2 regions of the Cupriavidus sp. HY129 genome follow, and region 1 is predicted to be linked to the other one. Evidence: predicted binding sites of a transcription regulator. Region 1 holds the regulator's gene; the other holds the start of a gene.
The links. Region 1 encodes LexA, which represses DNA repair genes until DNA is damaged. Its sites were predicted from a motif close to ACTGTATNNNNATACAGT; they were not measured.
Positions count from the first base shown of each region.

Region 2: a site for LexA is predicted at 3,968-3,985, ahead of dinB (DNA polymerase IV). Genes of this name have one in related genera too.

Region 1 covers NZ_CP083254.1:2,016,159-2,023,484, forward strand. Annotated here, with positions in the region: gene K6G35_RS09110 (replicative DNA helicase) at 23-1,414, opposite strand; gene rplI (50S ribosomal protein L9) at 1,535-1,987, opposite strand; gene rpsR (30S ribosomal protein S18) at 2,018-2,296, opposite strand; gene priB (primosomal replication protein N) at 2,300-2,599, opposite strand; gene rpsF (30S ribosomal protein S6) at 2,620-2,994, opposite strand; gene K6G35_RS09135 (asparaginase) at 3,112-4,113, opposite strand; gene lexA (transcriptional repressor LexA) at 4,319-4,975, shown strand; gene K6G35_RS09145 (hypothetical protein) at 5,099-5,272, shown strand; gene K6G35_RS09150 (hypothetical protein) at 5,389-5,661, opposite strand; gene K6G35_RS09155 (bifunctional aspartate transaminase/aspartate 4-decarboxylase) at 5,931-7,326, shown strand, end outside.
Region 2 covers NZ_CP083254.1:3,500,946-3,508,271, forward strand. Annotated here, with positions in the region: gene K6G35_RS16090 (carbohydrate porin) at 1-1,350, opposite strand, end outside; gene K6G35_RS16095 (TRAP transporter substrate-binding protein) at 1,687-2,826, shown strand; gene rarD (EamA family transporter RarD) at 2,977-3,891, shown strand; gene dinB (DNA polymerase IV) at 4,007-5,188, shown strand; gene K6G35_RS16110 (MFS transporter) at 5,249-6,445, shown strand; gene K6G35_RS16115 (cellulose biosynthesis regulator YedQ) at 6,590-7,326, shown strand, end outside.

The DNA of each region.
Region 1 (7,326 bases):
CCTGCGGGGTAATCACGGCGAATCAGGTGTCGTTGTCAAAGAACGCCGGGCCACCGCTAAAGTTGTCAAACTTCGTAAATTGACCCAGGAACGTGAGCCTAACGGTGCCGATTGGACCGTTACGCTGCTTGCCGATGATGATCTCGGCCGTGCCCTTGTCTTGCGAATCCGGGTTGTAAACTTCGTCGCGATAGATGAACAGAATCACGTCGGCATCCTGTTCGATAGCGCCCGACTCTCGCAAGTCGGACATTACGGGGCGCTTGTTCGGGCGCTGTTCCAGACTGCGGTTCAGCTGCGACAAGGCAATGACCGGGCAGTTGAGCTCCTTGGCCAACCCCTTCAGCGAACGCGAGATCTCCGAGATCTCGGTGGCACGGTTCTCGCCGCTACCCGAACCCGACATCAGCTGGAGGTAATCGATGATGATCAGGCCAAGCTGCCCGCATTGCCGCGCCAGACGGCGGGAACGGGCACGCAACTCCATGGGATTCAGCGCCGGCGTCTCATCGATGAACAACTGCGCGTCGTTCATGCGCTGAATCGAGTGCGTCAAGCGCGGCCAGTCCTCGTCGAGCAGTCGACCGGTACGCAGGCGATGCTGATCGAGGCGCCCCACCGAGCCCAGCATACGCATGGCCAACTGGACGCCCGCCATTTCCATCGAGAAGACCGCTACAGGCAGCCCCTGCTCGACGGCCACGTGCTCGCCAATATTCAGTGAGAATGCCGTCTTACCCATCGAGGGGCGTCCCGCCACGATGATCAGATCCCCCGCCTGCATACCACTGGTCATGCGGTCGAGGTCGATGAAACCGGTGGGTACGCCGGTCACATCGCTGGTGGAGTCACGGTGGTAAAGCTCGTCGATCCGCTCGACCACCTGCGTCAGCAGCGGCTGGATCTCCTGGAAGCCCTTCTGGCCACGCGCGCCCTCTTCGGCAATGGCGAATACTTTCGACTCGGCTTCGTCGAGCAGCTCGCGCACCTCACGCCCCTTGGGCGCGAAGGCCGCCGACGCAATGTCATCGGCGACGGTCACGAGCTTGCGCAGCACCGCACGTTCGCGCACGATTTCCGCGTAACGACGGATATTGGCCGCACTCGGCGTGTTTTGCGCCAGCGAGTTCAGGTAAGCCAGCCCTCCGACCTCCTCGGCCTTGCCGGCTCCCTGGAGCATCTCGAAGACAGTGATCACGTCGGCCGGCTTGGTCGCCGAGATCAGGCGGGCAATGCTTTGAAAGATCAGCCGATGGTCGAAACGATAGAAATCGGCTTCGGAAATGAAGTCGGCAATCCGGTCCCAGGCGGCGTTATCCAGCAGCAACCCGCCAAGTACCGATTGCTCGGCCTCGATGGAATGCGGTGGAACCTTGAGACTGTCTAGTTGGGGATCTGCGGCGGGCGCGTTCATGGGGGGCAATTATAGCGGCGCTGAGGGCCGCGCAAACAAAAAAGGCAGGAGCGCAGCTCCTGCCTTTCTGTGCATCGCGTACGCCAGACCGAGCTGGCGCACTGCTTCGCGGGGTACGGCTTAGACGTGCTCGCCCAGAACGGCCACGGTCACATCCACCACCACGTCGGTGTGCAGAGCAACGCTGACCGGGTGGTCGCCAACAACCTTCAGCGGACCGGCCGGCATGCGAACCTGAGCCTTCTCCAGCTTGAAGCCTTGACCAGCCAGGGCTTCAGCGATGTCGGCGTTGGTCACCGAACCGAACAGACGGCCGTCCACACCCGACTTCTGGGTGATCTGGACGGTCAGGCCGTTCAGCTTCTCGCCTTCGGTTTGAGCGGCAGCCAGCTTCTCGGCGGCGGCCTTTTCCAGCTCGGCGCGCTTCACTTCGAATTCGGCGATGGCGCTTTGCGTTGCGCGGCGTGCGCGCTTGGTCGGGATCAGGAAGTTACGAGCGTAACCGTCCTTCACGCGAACGATGTCACCCAGGCTACCCAGGTTGATGACTTTTTCCAGCAGAATGACTTGCATCGTGTATTTCTCCTTGCGGTCCTGGGACTATCAGTTCTTGTGCAGGTCGGTGTACGGCATCAGCGCCAGGAAGCGGGCGCGCTTGATGGCCGTATCCAGCTGACGCTGATAGTGAGCCTTGGTACCGGTCAGGCGAGCCGGCGTGATCTTGCCGTTGTCGCCGATGAAGTCCTTCAGCGTGTCCAGATCCTTGTAGTCGATCTGTTCGACGCCAGCCACGGTGAAGCGGCAGAAGCGCTTGCGCTTGAACAGCGGGTTCTGTTGCTGAAAGCGCTTCTTGTTCTTGTTGTCACGTTTGACGAATGCCATGATTCAATCCTTTTCGAATGCTTTACATCGAGTGATGTGAAAGACCAGTGTCCTGCTGTTGCGGTGCTTGTGGGCTAGAAAGCCTTCGCAATCGAGCAGCGTATCGAGCGGCAACCGCTCAAGCTGCTGGCCAACGGCGCCAATGCCCATGGCCACGATTGCGAACTCCACCTGCCGGGGCGTTTCCGCCTCCAGCGCCTCGCCGGTATGCTGCAGAATGCAGTTGACGACGGGCACTCCGGCCGGCGTATAGCGCAACGCCTCTCGCTCGACGAGCGTGGCGGTCAGCCGAAGCTGGTTCACCGCAACAATGCAGTCCGCTCTTAGGCGGGCTGGCCTTCCGTGGTCGTTTGCGCGGCCTTGCGGGCTTCTTCGCGCTGCACTTCCTTCATCATCGGCGAAGGAGCAGTCTCGGCCTTCTTGGTCTGAACGATCAGGTGACGCAGCACGGCGTCGTTGAACTTGAACGCGTGTTCGAGTTCAGCCAGCGTGTCCTTGCCGCATTCGATGTTCAGGCAAACGTAGTGAGCCTTGGCCAGCTTCTGGATCATGTAGGCCATTTGACGACGGCCCCAGTCTTCCACGCGGTGAATCTGGCCGTTTTGCGACGTGACGAGCTGCTTGTAACGCTCGATCATCGCCGGCACTTGTTCACTCTGGTCCGGATGGACGATAAATACGATTTCGTAATGACGCATTGACGCTCCTTTTGGGATGAGCCACCCGGGCGTCACGTCCGGTGCGGCAAGGTTGAGTAGCCCGCGAGTATAGCCCGGAAAGGGGCCTTCCCGCAAGAATTCGGCGCCCGGCCTGCCTCAGTACCGCTCGAAGAGCGCCTGAAGCCGGGCCGCATCGCGCCCCAGCGAAGGGTCGTCAGCCAACGCCAGCAGCAGCAGCACGCGCGCCTTGTAGGGGTTGAGGTCACCCGACGAGACGAATACGCCACCTATCGGTCGCGGCGGTGCGGGGATTGCCACATGACCAGCACCGGTACGCGAACTACGCGCCACCGCTATACCACATGCCGCGGCGTCGACCAGCGCGGCCGTCAGCGTTTCGTGCACGGAACCGTTGCCAGCCGCGGCCACGACGAACCCTAGCACGCCTGCGGCCACCATCGCGTCGATAGCTACCCTCCCCGGCTGCGCATAGCTGGCGACGATCTCCACCAACGGCCATACAGCGGGCACCGGCAAGCGCGGCGCCTGACCAGGACCCGGGGTGCGCGAGAAATGGACGTAGGTATCCTGCACAAAGCCAAGCGGACCGGCAACTGGCGAATGGAAAGCATCGACAGCCGACGTATGCGCCTTGACGACATCACGCGCGGCATGAATCTGCTGATTCAGGACCACGAGCACACCCTTGCCAACCGCCGCCGGGCTTGCCGCCACGCGCACCGCATCGAGCAGGTTCAGCGGCCCGTCAGCCGAAAGCGATGTCGATGGGCGCATGGCCGCAGTCATCACGACAGGCAACGGGCAAGCCTGCGTCAGATGCAGGAACATCGCCGTCTCTTCCAGCGTGTCAGTGCCATGTGTGATCACGATTCCGGCGACATCGGCCTGCGCGGACCAATACCCGATTCGCGCGGCAAGCAACCGCCAGAGATCGAACATCATGTCCTTGCTGTCCACCTGCGCCACCTGCTCCGCTTCGACCCGCGCCACATCTGCCAGCGCGGGCACTGCCTGCACAAGTTGCGATACAGGTACTGTCGCAGCCTGATAGTGCGCGCTACTGGCAGGATTAGCGGACGAACCGGCGATGGTGCCGCCAGTCGCGAGCACAACGATACGAGGCAGGAGTACGGACATGGACGGGGTTGACGGAGCTTGAAGGCGGGCCGATTGTAACTGCGCGAACGCTTGGCCGAACCCGTGGCAAACCCGTGGGCCTCACCCCACGGAACTACTCGTGTTGAGCCGGCTGCGCAAAATGTGCTTGCACTTCACCCGATACTGTATAAAATCACAGCATACTGTTTAAACATACAGTGCTTCGGCACAAGACCTGCGACCCATGGCGACCCTGACACCCCGGCAGCAGCAGATTTTCGACCTGATCCGCGACACGATCCGCAACACGGGCTTTCCGCCCACTCGTGCTGAGATCGCCGCCGAATTCGGCTTCTCCTCCCCCAATTCGGCCGAGGAACACCTGCGGGCTCTGGCGCGCAAGGGCGTGATCGAGCTGACGCCGGGCGCATCGCGAGGCATTCGCCTGAAGGTGACGCGTAGCGACTCTGAACGACCCGATCAGTTCTCGTTACCGATGGCGGGTGTGCTGCAACTGACATTGCCATTAGTCGGTCGTGTCGCAGCTGGCAGCCCGATTCTGGCTGCCGAGCATATCGACCGGCAGTATCAAGTCGATGCCTCTGTCTTTGACGAGCGCCCCGACTATCTACTTCGCGTTCGCGGCCTGAGCATGCGCGACGCCGGCATTCTGGATGGCGACCTGCTTGCCGTGAAGAAAGCCAGCGAAGCTGCGAACGGTAAGGTTGTCGTCGCCCGTCTGGGCGATGACGTCACCGTCAAACGCTTGAAGAAACGCGGCGATACGATCGAGTTGATCGCCGAGAACCCCGACTTCCAGAACATCGTCTTGCATGCAGGACGTGATGAGTTCTCCCTGGAGGGTATCGCAGTTGGCCTGATCAGATCTTCAGGCTTCTGACTCTCCGGACCCAGGCAGCTGGCCACCTGCCCCGGTCACCCGCTTTTGCTTTGCCAACGCCGCCCCGTCCTTTACGGACGACGGGTGCGGACTTCTGCTGAACGCAAATTACGAGGTGTTGCCATGCTGCAATCCGAAACCGTCGCATCCCGCCGTCCGGTCAAGCCGGTCCCCTTCCGCCAGATCAAGGGCGTTCGCGTCTACCAGGGCACCCATCGCCGCACCATGGTCGGCAATATGGCCGCCATCTGCCGAATGCTCGAGCTTGCTGAACCCTCCTCGAAAACTCTTGATTGAGGCAGCCCGCTCTCTTCCGCCACCATGCACTGCAGCGCATTGCTGCATGTACGGGCGATGATGGCCCCGGGACCCGACGCTGATCGGGGCCCGACCATCATCAATCTGACTCGACATTAATCGGCCAACGGCGCGCCGAACCAATCGGACGCGAGGTCTGCCTCAAAGGCAGCCAGCCAGGTCGCAGCCCCGCTAGCGCCTCCTTTGTATTTCTGCAACTGACCGCCGACCACGCGTTCGACAGTCACCATATCCGCAGCCCCCTCCCCCGGATTGAGCGCGTACGCAACCGCGAATTTGAAATCCTCGGGGACGAATCCGTGCCTGGCGCAAATGGACTCCAGAGCCTCCCGCACATCGGGAGAGAGTTCGTGAAATCTGAGCGTCATGCTTCTCCTCCGCAGCATCTGCAATTCCTGATCTTTACAGATTATTTGCCCGATTTCGCGACGTCGCGCATTTTCCTGACCATTCGTAGTTCTTTGGGCCAATGAAAATTTCTCGCTCTCCGGCTAGGGTAACAACCGAGAACGTCGATCGTGGCGGAAAGCGCCAACCCAGCATAGTTTTGCCCCATTCGATCCGACGATGACGAGAGGTTGAAGCCTTTCGTCCCTCCCACGCCCCTATACCGCACAGCACCTTCAGGAGATGCACGATGGCCAAGCACGATACGTCAGGGCTCGCCAGCCTGTCGCCTTTCGAACTCAAGGACGAACTCATCAAGTTGGCAGGAAGCGTATCGAATCGCCTGATGCTAAACGCCGGGCGAGGTAATCCGAATTTTCTGGCAACCATCCCGCGACATGGTTTCTGGCAGCTCGGCCAGTTCGCCATGATCGAATCGGAAAGGTCATTTTCGTATTTGCCAGAAGGTGTCGGCGGTTTCCCGCGACGCGCAGGTATCGAGGAGCGGTTCGACCTTTATGCCCGCGTGCACAAGGACGTTCCCGGCGTCAAGTTCCTGACCGGGGCCGTATCGTATGTGCGCGACCAGCTCGGTCTGGATGGCGGTGATTTCCTGTACGAAATGTGCGAAGGGATCCTGGCCTGCAACTATCCGGTTCCCGACCGGATGCTCCGACTGAGCGAGAAGATCGTCAAACAGTACATCCGCAAGGAAATGATTGGCGCGCATCCGTTCCTGGGCGATTTCGACCTGTACGCCGTGGAAGGCGGAACCGCCGCGATGACGTACCTCTTCAATTCGTTGAAGGTCAATCATCTGATCAATCCCGGTGACACGATCGCACTGGGAATGCCGATCTTCACGCCGTATATCGAAATTCCGGAACTGGCCGAATACCACCTGACCGAGGTTTCGATCGATGCCGACCCCGCAAGTGGATGGCAGTACCCGAAGAAGGAACTCGACAAGCTGCGAGATCCCAAGGTTAAGGCGTTTTTCCTGGTGAACCCCAGCAATCCGCCTTCCGTAAAAATGAGCGATGAAAGCCTGAAATACATCGCCAGCATCGTTGAAGAACGCCCAGATCTGATTCTCCTGACAGACGATGTGTACGGTACCTTCGCCGACAATTTCGTCTCGCTGTTTGCGATGTGTCCCAAGAACACGCTCCTGGTGTATTCGTACTCCAAGTACTTCGGTGCCACTGGCTGGCGCCTCGGCGTTATTGCCACCCACAAGTCGAATCTCTTCGACGAGCAACTGGCGAACCTACCCAAGAATATTCAGAAGGATCTGAACAAGCGCTATTCCTCCATCACCACCGAACCGGAGAAGCTGCCCTTTATCGACCGAGTGGTTGCCGACAGCCGCACGGTGGCACTGAACCATACCGCCGGTCTTTCCACGCCGCAGCAGGTGCAGATGGTGCTGTTCTCCCTGTTCTCGCTGATGGATTCCGCCGACCACTACAAGCAAACCATGAAGCGGCTGATCAGAAGCCGCAAGGCCGCGCTCTATCGCGGCATGGGCGTTGCGCCGGAACCCGTCGACGAGAACGTGGTCGACTACTACACGCTGCTCGATGTCGAACAAATGAGCCGCGAAGTCGGCGCCGATTTCGTCAAATGGTTGCTCGAATCGATTC
Region 2 (7,326 bases), 1.5 Mb from region 1:
CACGCGGACGCGTGACAGATCGTTGCCCATGCCCGAATAGCCGGTCATGGCCACGCGCGACCCCTGTCCATACTGCAGGCCAAGCCGATTGGTGCCATAGAGCACGCCCTTCTGCTCGTGCATGGCCGATGCCCACCATGCGCCGCCCGAATTCTCGATTTCCTGCATGGCTTCCACGCGGGTGAAGCCTACCTGGACCGAACCCTTGTCATTGGTGCCGATCGGTGCCGATCGGACTGTGTGATAGCTGGGCAGCTTGGCGCCATTTAGTTCGTTACGTGCGGTGTATTGATAACTCAGTCCAAAGTCGCCCAATTTGGCGTTGTCGACGCCGAAACGCATCGATGGCGAACTCGGTGGCAGCAGGCCCGACGACATCAGGAATGGATTGCTGTCGCGGCGGCCAGCCCAGACGCTGGCTTCCTGCAGCATGGGTGTTCCCGAGAGGCCACTGACGGAGGTATAGAAGTTCTGCACCAGCGCGTAAGGGTCCACCGCCGCGGCATTGCCGTTGACCGATGTCGTATCGGTGCCCTTGGCCTGCGCGACGAGCTGGACCTGCGTGCCGCCTCCCATATCCACCAGAGACTCGCGAATCTTGACCTCGCCCGAGCTGGTGCAGGCAAGCCCCTTGCCAAAGCCGGCCGAAGGCGTGCCACCGGCGGTGCAGGCGTGCTGCAGGCCTGACCGGTCCTCCACGGCCGCACGGCCGCTGTAGCCGAGCTGCCAGACCGAATCCCCGGCCAGATCGCCTGCCGGCAACTGCGAGCGCAGGACCGGCGGGGCGTCGGAAGGGGTTTGCGCGGATGCAGGGTCGCCGGTCCCTTCCCCTTGCGGCGCAGCGGCCTGCGCGGGGAACTCTCCCAGGCGGTGCGGGAACAGGACGAGCGGCGGCGGAGGTGGTGGCGGCGGCGCCAGCGAGTCGGGCGGGCCGACGAAATCCGGATCGACGGCATTCGTCGCTTCGACGGGCTTCGCGCTATCAGCGGGCGTGGCTGCTTCCGGGGAAGTTGCCGCGTTAGCGGGCGGCGAGGCCTCGGGCGAACTGGCCGCCTCGGCGGGCTTGGCAGCCGCATCCGTCGGTGCAGACGACAGAATCAGGTCGCCAAGCGGATCGGCTGAAGGTGCCGAAGCTGCCGGTGCGGCAACTGATTCAGGAACTGCCGCCGCTGGCTCCAGGGACGCCATCACCGAGGCAGCGGGCGGCACCGTGCTCTCCGCGATGAACGGTGGCGGGGTGACGGAACTGCCGGTATGCGCGCACGCACCCAGTCCCCACGCGGCCAGTACGGCAAACGTGAGGCGACGACGGGCAAGCAGACGATGGGGGCGCAAAGCAGGACGCAGCATGGCAACGACGAAACCGGTTTGGTACGAACACCGGAACAAGGGCTCAGGTTTTATCAGGTGAACTGTTGGACTACAAGGTGGGTTACAAAATCCGCCGAAATGCCCAGCTTTTCACATTACGAAAGGCTGCGGGACGATCCGGCCATGCCCCGTGCATCATTTCCGAACATGCCCGTTATCCGTTGCAGAAGTGCGAATTCCTAGCGAAAACCCCCATTCTGATGGGGCTCCGTGCCCAAAACGCCACCGCTATAATCGACCGGCCTGTCTTTCCGACAACACATCCGGATTCCCGACAGTTCTGCATACATACATATCAATAACGAGGAGATGTCCATGGAACGTCGTTCCTTCCTGTTGAAAGCGTCCGCCGTGGCCGCCACCGGAGCGCTCGCCGCCTGCGGCAAGGAAGAAAAGCCCGCCGCGCCGGCAGCATCGGCCAGCGCCCCAGCCGCCCCTGCTGTCATCGGCAGCAACCCGGCAGTGGAATGGCGGATGGCTTCGAGCTTTCCGAAGTCGCTGGACACCATCTATGGCGGCGGCGAACTGCTGGCGCAACGTGTGAAGGAACTGACGGACGGCAAGTTCAACATCAAGGTATTTGCCGCAGGTGAAATCGTGCCGGGCCTGCAGGTGCTGGACGCCGTGCAGAACCAGACCGTGCAGATCGGCCATACCGCCGGCTACTACTACTTCGGCAAGAACCCGACGCTGTGCTTCGATACGACGATTCCGTTCGGCCTGACCGCGCGCCAGCAGAACGCCTGGATGCTGCAGGGTAACGGCATGAAGCTGATGCGCGAGTTCTTCAAGGAATACAACGTCGTCAACTTCCTGGGCGGCAACACCAATGCGCAGATGGGTGGCTGGTTCCGCAAGGAAATCAAGAGCGTGGCGGATCTGCAGGGCCTGAAGTACCGCATCGCCGGGTTTGCTGGCGTGGTGCTGTCGCGCCTGGGCGTGGTGCCGCAGCAGATCGCCGGTGGCGATATCTACCCGGCGCTGGAAAAGGGCACGATCGACGCAGCCGAATGGGTGGGCCCGTACGACGACGAGAAGCTCGGCTTCTACAAGGTGGCGCCGTACTACTACTACCCGGGCTGGTGGGAAGGCAGCGCTCAGCTCTCGTTCTATGCGTCGGCACCCGAGTTCGAGAAGCTGCCCGCGCTGTACAAGCGCGCGCTCGAAACGGCCACCATCGAGGCCCATACGAACATGATGGCGAAGTACGACACCGTGAACCCGCAGGCGCTGGCCCGTCTGCTGGAAAACGGCGTGAAGCTGCGTCCGTTCTCGAAGGAAATCATGGAAGCCTGCTTCAAGGCCACCCAGGAAGCCTACGCGGACGAAAGCGCCAAGAACCCGTCGTTCAAGAAGATCTTCGACGACTGGCGCGTGTTCCGTAACAACGAAGCCGCGTGGTTCAACGTGGCCGAGCAGGCATTCTCGCAGTTCAGCTTCGCCCGCAAGCTGTAAGCAGCAAACGCCCCTCTCCCGCGCGGAGAGGGGCGAGTGGAGAGGGCCGGCACTTTATCCGCTAGCCACGCCCGCAAGGCGCTCACACGCGCTTTCTCCCGCCCCGGTAGAATCCGCCCACAACCGGACATCTACCCGGGACATTTCCCCATGCAACTCGGCATCTTCTACGCGCTGCTCGCGTACATCATCTGGGGCCTGCTGCCCCTCTACATCAAATCCCTGCACGGCGTTGCGCCGCTGGAAATCCTGCTGCATCGCATGGTGTGGTCGCTCGTGTTTCTTGGGGCGATCCTGCTGTGGCGCCGGCATTTCGGCTGGCTTCGCGAGGTGGCGGCCAATCCACGCCTGGTGCTCAATTTCGGAGCCAGCGCGGCCCTGCTCTGCTGCAACTGGTTCCTTTATATCTGGGCCGTTTCCGCCGATCGGGTGGTCGACGCCAGCCTGGGCTACTTCATCAATCCCTTGTTCAGCGTGCTGCTTGGCGTGTTGCTGCTGCACGAGCGGCTGCGCCCCGTGCAATGGCTATCGATCGCGATTGCTGCGGCGGGGGTGATCTGGCTCACGGTGACGGCCGGGCAGCTGCCGTGGATCGCGCTCGGCCTGGCGGCATCGTTCGGCGGCTATGGACTGTTGCGCAAGACCGGTGCCCTGGGGGCGCTGGAAGGGCTGTCGCTGGAAACACTACTGCTGTTTCCGTTTGCCGCCGCCGCGCTCGCCTTTCTGTTTCTGACGGGTCAGGACACCACGCGCGCCGCAGCACCGGGTACGCAGGTGCTGCTGGCAATGGCGGGTCCGATTACCGCCGTGCCGCTGCTGTTCTTCGCGGCAGGCGCGCGGCGCATTCCGCTGTCGTTGCTCGGGCTGCTGCAGTACGCCGGCCCGACACTGCAACTGGCGCTCGGCATCTGGCTATATCACGAGCCGTTTCCGCCGCAAAAGCAGATTGGCTATGCGCTGATCTGGGTATCGCTGGCCATCTACGCGGCCGAAGGCCTGCTTGTCAGCAAGCTCCTGCAGCGGAAAACTATTAGCGTTAAGAATGAAGTCGGTAAAAGTATATGAACTTAAATCTATTAAATTGATGGTTTGCGAGAGAGGCCGCTGACAGGCCCTCCGCAAAATCCGGGCGCGGCACTATACTGTACGTTTATACAGTACTCGATTCTCCCTTTCGTCCATGTCCTTATCCGCACGGCGCATCGCCCATCTCGACATGGATGCCTTCTATGCGTCCGTCGAACTGTTGCGCTACCCGGATTTGCGCGGCCAGGCCGTCGTGATCGGGGGCGGTCGCAACGCCGTGCCCGAGGTCCTGCCCGACGGCACACGCCGTTATGCGCGTCTGCGCGATTACGCCGGACGCGGCGTCGTGACCACGTCCACCTACGAGGCCCGCGCGCTTGGCGTGTTCTCCGCCATGGGGATGATGAAGGCTGCCAAGCTCGCACCCGACGCAATCCTGTTGCCGACCGACTTCGACGCCTACCGGCGTTACTCCGGGTTGTTCAAGGCTGCAGTCAGATCATTCACCGAACAAATAGAAGATCGCGGAATCGACGAGATATATATCGATCTGACTGATGTTGATGGCGAGGCGCGCGATGTGGCGGCCCGCATCAAGGCAGCCGTGAACGCGGCCACCGGGCTGACCTGTTCGATCTGCGTGGCGCCAAACAAGCTGCTGGCCAAGATCGGTTCCGAACTCGACAAGCCCGACGGCTTGACGATCCTGACGCCGGCCGATATCCCGACACGAATCTGGCCGCTGGCGGCCCGCAAGGTCAATGGCATCGGCCCCAAGGCGGCGGAAAAGCTGGCGGCGATCGGCATCGAGACCGTGGGGCAATTGGCGGAGGCCGACACCGCGCTGCTGCAGGCCCATTTCGGCCGCAATTACGCAAGCTGGCTGGCCGAAGTGGCGAATGGGCGCGACGAGCGGCAGGTCGTGGTCAGCTCCGAACCCAAGTCGATGAGCCGCGAAACCACGTTCGAGCGTGATCTGCATCCGCGCAGCGATCGTCCCGTACTGTCCGAGCAATTCACCCGGCTTTGCATGCGCGTGGCCGAAGATCTGCGGCGCAAGGGCTATGTGGGGCGCACCGTCGGCATCAAGCTGCGTTTCGACGACTTCCACACCGTCACGCGCGACCTGACGCTGACCGCCCACACCGCGGACGGCGCGACGATCCGGCATGGCGCCACCGAGTGCCTCAAACGTATCCCGCTGGAACGACGCATCCGGCTGCTCGGCGTACGCGTCAGCGCGTTGATCCCGGCCGCCGATCAGGGCGATGACCCCGCGCCGGTCCAGGAGGAATTGCGCTTCGACGCCGAGCCGGATTCCCCTGTTTTCCGTTGAAGCGGGTTTGAATCCCCTGTGTCATACGGGCCTATCTATGTCCCGGTAGAATCGGCGGCCATGACATCCGCCACCGCCCAACGCGCCGACGCCCCTGCTGCCTGGATCACTCCCCTCCTGGCCACCGCGTGCGGCATGATCGTCGCCAATCTCTACTACGCCCAGCCACTGGTCGGTCCGATCGCGCGGGCGCTCCAGCTTTCTCCCGAGATCGCCGGCCTGATCGTCACGCTGATCCAGATCGGCTATTGCGTGGGGCTGCTGCTGCTGGTGCCTTTGGGCGATATCGTCGAGAACCGCAAGCTTGTACTGACGCTGATCGCCGGCTGCGCGGTGGCATTGGTCGCGGCAGCGCTCGCTACCCACGCGAGCGTGTTCCTGATCGCCGGTTGCGCAATAGGCTTGTGCTCGGTGGCGGTGCAGGTACTGGTGCCGTTCGCGGCACACCTCGCCCCCGAACATGCGCGCGGCCGGGCCGTCGGCAACGTGACCAGCGGTCTGCTGATGGGCATCATGCTGGCGCGCCCGGTATCGAGCCTGGTGGCGGACCTGTTCGGCTGGCATACGATCTTCGCCGCGTCGGCCGTGGCCATGGTGCTGCTTGGCGTGGTGCTGTCGCGCAAGCTGCCGCAGCGCCAGCCGGCGCCCGGCGTGAACTATGTCGAGATGCTTGGTTCGATGGGGCACCTGTTGCGCACGCAGCCGGTGCTGCGGCGGCGCGCGATGTACCAGGCAAGCATGTTCGGCGTATTCAGCCTGTTCTGGACCACCACGCCGCTGTACCTGGCCGGGCCTGCCTTCCACATGTCCCAGACCGGCATCGCCGTGTTCGCGCTCGTGGGCGTGGCCGGCGCGATTGCCGCGCCGATGGCCGGCCGCTATGCCGATCGTGGCCACAGCCGCCAGATGACCGCCATCGCACTGGCGCTGGGCGCCGGCTCTTTCCTGCTGAGCCGCATCGGCGTCGAAGGTTCGCTCATGTCACTGGTGGCCTTGACCGTCGCGGCCGTCGTGCTCGACTTTGCCGTGTCGGCCAACCTGGTGATCGGGCAGCGCGCGATCTTCTCTTTGTCCGCGGAGCATCGCAGCCGCCTGAATGGGCTCTACATGGCCATCTTCTTCGTCGGCGGCGCGATTGGCTCGTCGGTTGGCGCATGGGCCTATGCGCGTGCCGGCTGGCCGCTGGCGAGCTGGATCGGCTTCGCCTTGCCGGCCGTCGCCCTGCTCTATTTCCGAACCGAGCCTGCAAGCACCTGACCGCGGTTGAATCAGGCGGAAGACGTTCGTCTCCCGTGCGCCAGACGTCGTCGTGTGCTCTACACTGTGCCAGCATATCGGTACCATCATTCCTGAATCCGTCGTCGCAGTACCCGCAAGATGCGGGCTTGCCGGAGACGTCCAATGGCATGGCACAAACTGCTTCCGCGGCCGCGCTGGCTGCCGCGTGCGGCACTGATATATCCGCAGCGCGTGGTGGTGGTGGGATTTGGCCTGGCGATGCTGCTGATGCTTGTCGTGGCGATGCGCGACCTGTACCTGCTGCGCGAGCGCGTCCTGATCCTGCATCAACACGATCTGGCGCTGCGCGCACTTGGCGCGGAAGCGGTTATCAATGCGGAACGGTTCAAGCTATCGTTCGTGCGCGATTACGCGCAGCAGCTTCTCGAACTCCAGCAGGGTACGAAAGCGTCTACTGACGGCGATATCGAACGTGCCTATGCGGCACGCAATGAACCTGTCTGGGAATTGCAGGTGCCGCTTGGCGACGCGCCGATCGTGGGGGTGTCGCCCCAGATCCTGAAAGGACTGCAGGGTTTCGAACGGCGCGACGAGGACTTGCGGGCGGATCTGCAGGCGGCGCGTCAGCTCAGCCATGTGCTGGGCGTCAGCCAGCGCAGCGACCGTCCCGATGGCACGGTGACGTTCATCTCGACCAACGGCTTTTACGTGACATATCCCGCGTTGCCACCGGACAGGGCTCCTGCCCTGATCAAACGCTTCAGCGGGATCGACTATTACCGCAGCCTGCTTCCCGATCGCGACCCCAGCCACGAAATGCGCTGGGCGCAGGTCTACACGCAATTCGAAAGCACGCAACTGCGCACCACACTGAGCGTGCCGGTCTACGTCGCGCAACG